DNA from 2 places in the Gilliamella sp. Pas-s95 genome. Region 2 is predicted to be linked to the other one. Evidence: riboswitches for the same ligand, from Rfam matches in the RefSeq annotation. Region 2 holds a riboswitch; the other holds the start of a gene.

Region 1 (3,424 bases), on a different contig from region 2:
GGGTTCCGATGGTTTATACTTTGACCTAGACATGGGAGAAAAGGATACGAGTCAATTGACTTGGGCATCTGTTACTCACGATGGAATAACTGCTTCCATGGTGACGTCACCCATTTCAGGTATGACGCGAGTAACGTTAACAGGTCCTAGGGCAAGTGATAGTCAAATAAAAGCCAGAAATCCTAGTCCACTTAGTGTACCAAATTTACCACAAACATTCGAGCTAGAAGGTCGGGATAGTAGTGGCACAGTGGTCGCCAAATATGGATTTAAGTTAAAGCAATGGTTTGTAAACCGGGGAGATCGAGTTACAGGTGTTAATGGTCACACAGCTTGGTGTAATGGTTTAGGGTATCGTCTTGTGCAGGTTAGTGATTTAACTAACGCAGTACGTAAAAGCTCTCCTTCAATTTCTGGTGCTATGCCTTCGTCAGATGGTAATAATTATCAGCGTCTAATTGGCGCCGGTTTTTTCACCGAGTGGGGATATATGCAAGATTATATTGACGCCGACTTTCGCTACGATTTCTACGTGACGAGTGTCCCTAAAGGTAGTAATCAGTTTAATGTCGGTGCCGCTCGCGGTTACATACACAGTGTGAGTCCAGGTGGTTCCGACAGAGGTGGGCTTTGTGTTACTCCTTAAACCTTAGTGTTTGGTTATCTATCCTTGATATATAGAGGTTTAGAAGGCTAGAGTGGATCACTTATCAAAGAATAAATCCTAGTATTATAAGGGGTTATAAGTAGTTTAATAACGTTTGCCAAGCGGTTTTGCAATTTGATAGCAAAACCGCTTTTTTAATCTATAAAACAAAATACCTACTCAATATTGGCAAACTTATGGCTTTGCACACTCAAAAGCCATTTATTATCAAAGCGATCTTTGTTGATTTTCCCCAATAGTTCAATGGTTTCAAACATATTAAACGCACCATTTTTTTCGCACGGTGAAAGGTAATAGCGTTTGGCGTGAATTTGAGTTTCGATATATTGGCAAAAATCAAGAAAATCAGCATGATTTTCGGCAACAATCCGCACTTCATTGGCAGTAGATTGTACTATTTTTTGATAGCGTGACCGATAACAAAACTTAGGGCTAAGTGCTATATAATCTATAAGCTGATCAACTTTGCCAAGTCCATTACTTTCAATGGCAATAAAATAACCCGCATTTTTTAATGGTACAAGCAATTGAGGTAATGCTTTCACCATAGTCGGTTCACCACCGGTAATAATGATATTTTTGCTTTTATATTCTTTAACTTTAGTTATTAAAGCATCTAACGTAAACCGGGTAAATTGGCGGAAATTAGTATCGCACCAAGCACAATTTAAATTGCACCCAGCAAAACGGATAAAAATAGCAGGCATGCCAGTATTATAACCTTCGCCCTGTAAAGATTCGAAGATTTCAACGATGCGAAATTCGATCATTTTTGGCTCCGATGATATTCACAATATGAAGTTGGCGTTTCCCATAATTTGATCATCGAAATAGGCAAATATTGCGACAGGCGATCAAATATGAATTTGCTCATTGCTTCGGCAGTAGTGCGACATGGAAAAGCGAAGATTTTGCGATCCATTTCTTGCAGTAATGTGGCTATACGGCACTCATTTGGGTTATTTTGGTTGTAAAGGTAAGCATGATCTAGCGGCTCGATAATATGCTGTTTAACTACCATTTTTAGGTCAGCATAATCCATGACCATGTCTTGACTTGAACCATTATCGATAAGATCACCGCTAATTTCGACTAATAAGCGATAAGTATGACCATGCAGATTGTGGCACTTTTTATTGTGCCCATCTAGCATATGACAGGCGTCAAATTGAAACTCTTTGGCTATTTTGAACATGTTGTATTCCTAGTTTTTTTACGTGGGATGGGTTACGAACCACGGTTAGCAAACCTAACAAAATAAAGGCGCTAATATAATAGATAAAAGCTGATTTGTCATCTTGCAAGCTTTATTTAAAACAACATTGAGTGGTAATTGATTGAATTGCGGTGACCTTTATTTTTAACGCTAGTTAAGCTTTAAATATTTGCTGATCTTGCTGTATAAATTTTATAAAAAATATTCTGGATTTGCTCTTGAAATTTAGATTGCAATACACATTTAGATCACATGCAAATGGGTTGAATGTGTTAAGCATTGAATCCAAATCTATTGCTCAGGAGATAAATACTATGAGGTTAGATAAACTAACAAACAAGTTTCAACAGGCTTTAGCTGATGCGCAGTCAATGGCATTAGGTAAGGACAATCAATATATAGAGCCTGTGCATGTTCTATCAGCCATGCTTAATCAAGAAGGTAGCAGTGTAACGCCATTATTGACTGCTGCTGGTGCAAATGTTGCTGTTTTGCAACAAGAATTAACACAAGCCGTTGATCGATTACCCCAAGTTCAAGGTGTGGGTGGCGATGTTATGCCATCGCAAGAGTTTGTTCGTGTATTAAATCTATGCGACAAATTATCCCAAAAAAATGGCGATAGTTATATATCATCAGAACTCTTTATATTAGCCGCTTTAGAAGACAGAGGTAGCTTAAGTGATATTCTTAAAAGATCAGGTGTCAATAAAGACAGATTTAGCCAAGCAGTCAATCAAGTAAGAGGTAGCGATAACGTGAACGACCCTAATGCAGAAGATCAACGTGGTGCACTTAAAAAATATACCATTGATTTAACTCAACGAGCAGAACAAGGTAAGCTTGATCCTGTTATTGGTCGTGATGAAGAAATTCGCCGAACAATTCAGGTATTACAGCGCCGTACTAAAAATAATCCTGTATTAATTGGTGAACCAGGCGTGGGTAAAACCGCTATTGTAGAAGGTTTAGCTCAACGTATTGTTAACCGTGAAGTACCTGAAGGATTGCGTAATAAACGTGTGTTATCATTAGACATGGGCGCATTAATTGCGGGCGCTAAGTATCGTGGTGAATTTGAAGAACGGTTAAAAGCCGTGCTTAAAGACTTAGCAAAAGAAGAAGGTCGCATTATATTGTTCATCGACGAAATCCATACCATGGTTGGCGCAGGTAAAAGCGATGGTGCAATGGATGCAGGTAATATGCTAAAACCCGCATTAGCGCGTGGAGAATTGCACTGCGTGGGCGCAACAACGCTTGATGAATATCGTCAATATATTGAAAAAGATCCGGCGTTAGAACGTCGTTTCCAAAAAGTCTATGTTGCTGAGCCAACGATTGAAGATACCATTGCTATTTTGCGTGGATTAAAAGAACGTTATGAACTGCATCACCATGTACAAATTACCGATCCGGCAATTGTGGCTGCGGCAACGTTATCGCATCGTTATATTTCAGATCGCATGTTACCTGACAAAGCAATTGACTTAATTGACGAAGCTGCATCGAGCATTCGTATGCAAATGGATTCCAAACCA
Region 2 (3,424 bases):
AAAAAAGCCAACCAGTAAAGCGCTTTTTGCTGTTGCCCACGGGTAAAGTTTTTTTCTATCGATTCGAAATGATTCTGTAAGTACATCTTTTTTCCTTTTTAATGGGGTGAGAGAACCCAGTTATTAATAAATCTATCTAGCCTTAGCCATATATTCTTGCAAGCCCTTATCGCGCAGCAAACAACTAGGACACTTGCCACATCCCCCATCAACCCCGTAATAACAGGTGTGGGTATGTTGTTGGACATAATCAAGATAACCCAGTTTATCGGCCATTTCCCACGTTTGTGCTTTAGTTAAATACATCAGTGGTGTAATAAGGTTAAACGCATAGTCCATGGCTAAATTCATCGATACATTCATTGATTTAATAAAGATATCACGACAATCTGGATAGCCACTAAAATCGGTTTCACAAACACCAATAATAATGTCAGAAATGCCCTGCTGTTTGGCATGGCAACCAGCTAAAAGTAAAAAGAGCATGTTACGCCCATCCACAAAGGTATTAGGATAATCGCCATCTTGAGCTGCTTTAATTTCTTGTGAGTCGTCGATGAGCGCATTATTTGTGGTTTGTTTGATAACTGATGTATCAATGACAGTTTGCTTAATACCTAAATCTTTAGCGATCCATTTAGCTTTTTCAAGCTCAATGGCATGACGTTGACCATAATGAAAGCTGATTGTCTGAACGTTTTCACGTCCATAATCGGCAATGGCTTGCAGTAAGCAGGTAGTTGAGTCTTGCCCGCCAGAAAATATAACGAGTGCTTTACGAGTCTGCATTAGAAGTTCCTGTTTGGATGGATTATAAATTAGCGATTATCCACTTTTTCTGGATACATATCGTGATTAGCTAATCGATTAGCTGCAACTTGCTGCCAATGAGTACCTGATTTGCCATAGTTGGCGTAAGGATCAATCGAAATGCCACCGCGTGGTGTAAATTTGCCCCAAACTTCAATATATTTAGGGTCCATTAATTTAATTAGATCTTTCATGATGATATTAATGCAATCTTCGTGATAATCACCATGATTACGAAAGCTAAATAGGTAGAGTTTTAGCGATTTACTTTCGACCATTTTAATATTGGGTACATACGAAATATAAATCGTCGCAAAATCAGGCTGACCAGTGATAGGGCAAAGGCTAGTAAATTCTGGGCAATTAAATTTAACAAAATAGTCGTTATTCGGATGTTTATTATCGAACGTTTCGAGTATTTCAGGACAATAGGTTGTAGGATAGCGAACAGACTGATCGCCTAGTAGTGTAATTTTATTCATGATGTTTCCTTAGTTTTTTAGCGTGGGAGGTTTACGAACCACGTAACAAGCCGCACACCATACTCTTTTTAAATATAAAAGTCTAGTGTGGTAAAGAATACAAAATATCAAACTAACACCATCAACAATAACCATTGATAGTGTTAATGATAAAAACACGGTGGAAAAGCAAGCAAAGTGGGTAAATAATCTATCTGTTACTGCTTATCTTAATTTTAATTCTTGATAAAATTTAGCTAATTCAGCTTTAGCTTCATTGAGTTCTTTTTCCGCATCGGCTAATTTGACTTGTTGTTTGGCAATTTTGTGCTCATCACCTTTTGTTTTTGCCTGATTCAATTCTTGGGTTCTTTCAACAACTTTATCTGTCTTTTCTTGAATTTTTTTATTATATTTTTCTTCTAACTCATCATTTGAACAATAATTATTGACATCATGTAATGCCTTTTCAAGCCCTTGAACTTGGTGAGAATTATTATTTTTTTTGGCATAATCAATCTGTGTTTCAATAGTTTGTTTTTTGCTTTCACACGTTAATCCTTCAGAATGTTCTGAAGCATAAGCACCAAGCGAAAATAAACTTGCCAAAGTAATAATGGTTACTTTAGTTATTACTTGAATTACTGATTTCATATCAATTCCCCCTCTTACCCTATTTTCTTAATTGAACCAAATCAACTTTGTGATCTTTACCTTTAGTCAGGATTAAACTCGCCCTTTCCTTTGTAGGTAAGATGTTTTCAACCAAATTTAACTCATTAATTTCACGCCAAAGGCGATTAGCAATGTTGACAGCCTCTTGTTCTGGCAGTTTTGAGTAGTGGTTAAAGTAAGAATTGGGATCACTAAATGCACCAGCTCTAAATTTTAAAAACCGGTTCACATACCAATCATGTAGTAACGAAACCTCGGCATCAACATAAATGGAGAAATCGACATAATCAGAGACAAAAACACGGTTATTTGCTTGCGGATAATTCAAGGTGCTTTGTAGTACATTTAATCCTTCAAGAATCAAAATATCTGGACTATCAATCACCATTTCTTCACCTTCGACAATATCATAAACCAGATGGGAATACACCGGTGCTTTAACGTTTGCTTGTCCTGACTTTATATCTGCAACAAAATTGATTAGTTTTTTAATATCATATGATTGTGGAAAGCCTTTTTTGTTCATTATTCCACGCTCTTCAAGGCATTTATTGGGGTATAAAAATCCATCGGTTGTCACTAAAGCTACTTTACGATGCTCTGGCCAACGCGTTAACAATGCCTGCAATACCCTTGCAGTTGTGCTTTTGCCTACAGCAACGCTACCGGCAATACCAATGATATAAGGGATTTTGTGACTTTTGCCTAAAAACTTAGACAGTACCGCCTGCCGGCTAAAGCTGTTACTAATATAATAATTAAGTAATCTTGATAAAGGTAAATAGATGTCACTGACTTCATCCATAGATAAGTCTTCATTAATGCCTTGTAAAGAAGTTAACTCGTCAGGGGTTAACGTCATCGGTACTGCGTTACGCAAACTTGCCCATTCTTGACGATTAAATTGCATATAAGGGCTCAAATGATTTTTCATTTTATTTTGTTCTCTAATTCAATCTGACAAATTTATTGGGCTCAGATTATACATAAATCTCTTTTTTTACAATCTTAAATTAGCATGACTGCTTCATCATAGCTATATTTAAGACTTACTGATAAAATACGCTAGTTAAATGATTAACCCTAATATTAAACAGAGATTGTATGTTAAAAAATAAATCGAAACAAAAAACTAAAAAAAGCCGTCAAGAGATTAATGAAGAGTCTCGTGAGCTAAAGCGCAAACGTAAGCACAAAGGCTTACCAAGTGGCTCTCGCTTTAATAATCAAGATGATAACAAAAATAAAAATTCGACAAACAAAAGCAAAGATCCACGCATTGGCAGTAAAAAACCGATTTCATTAGTTGTTGAAAGTGCTAGCAATGCAATAAAACCGGTTAAACAACCGAAACCGGCTAAAACAGTTTTATCGCCACAACAAGAATTAGAACAATTAGAAAACGATCCAAAATTAGATATGTTACTGGATTTAGTCGAGCAAGATGCCAAACTCACTAAAGATCAACAAATTTATCT

Evidence for each region. Region 2 has a riboswitch for preQ1 ahead of queF (preQ(1) synthase). Riboswitches for the same ligand answer to the same signal wherever they lie in the genome.
Region 1: another riboswitch for preQ1. It lies ahead of queD (6-carboxytetrahydropterin synthase QueD); the one in region 2 lies ahead of queF (preQ(1) synthase).

What each region holds. Positions count from the first base shown of each region.
Region 1 covers NZ_WTFC01000050.1:2,900-6,323, reverse strand. The annotation lists gene GQ598_RS10675 (hypothetical protein) at 1-646, shown strand, start outside; gene GQ598_RS10670 (7-carboxy-7-deazaguanine synthase QueE) at 823-1,437, opposite strand; gene queD (6-carboxytetrahydropterin synthase QueD) at 1,434-1,862, opposite strand; PreQ1 riboswitch class I at 1,866-1,911, opposite strand; gene clpB (ATP-dependent chaperone ClpB) at 2,198-3,424, shown strand, end outside.
Region 2 covers NZ_WTFC01000032.1:1,135-4,558, forward strand. The annotation lists gene GQ598_RS08805 (7-cyano-7-deazaguanine/7-aminomethyl-7-deazaguanine transporter) at 1-86, opposite strand, end outside; gene queC (7-cyano-7-deazaguanine synthase QueC) at 133-789, opposite strand; gene queF (preQ(1) synthase) at 819-1,292, opposite strand; PreQ1 riboswitch class I at 1,296-1,340, opposite strand; gene GQ598_RS08820 (DUF1090 domain-containing protein) at 1,497-1,925, opposite strand; gene coaA (type I pantothenate kinase) at 1,945-2,880, opposite strand; gene yihI (Der GTPase-activating protein YihI) at 3,051-3,424, shown strand, end outside.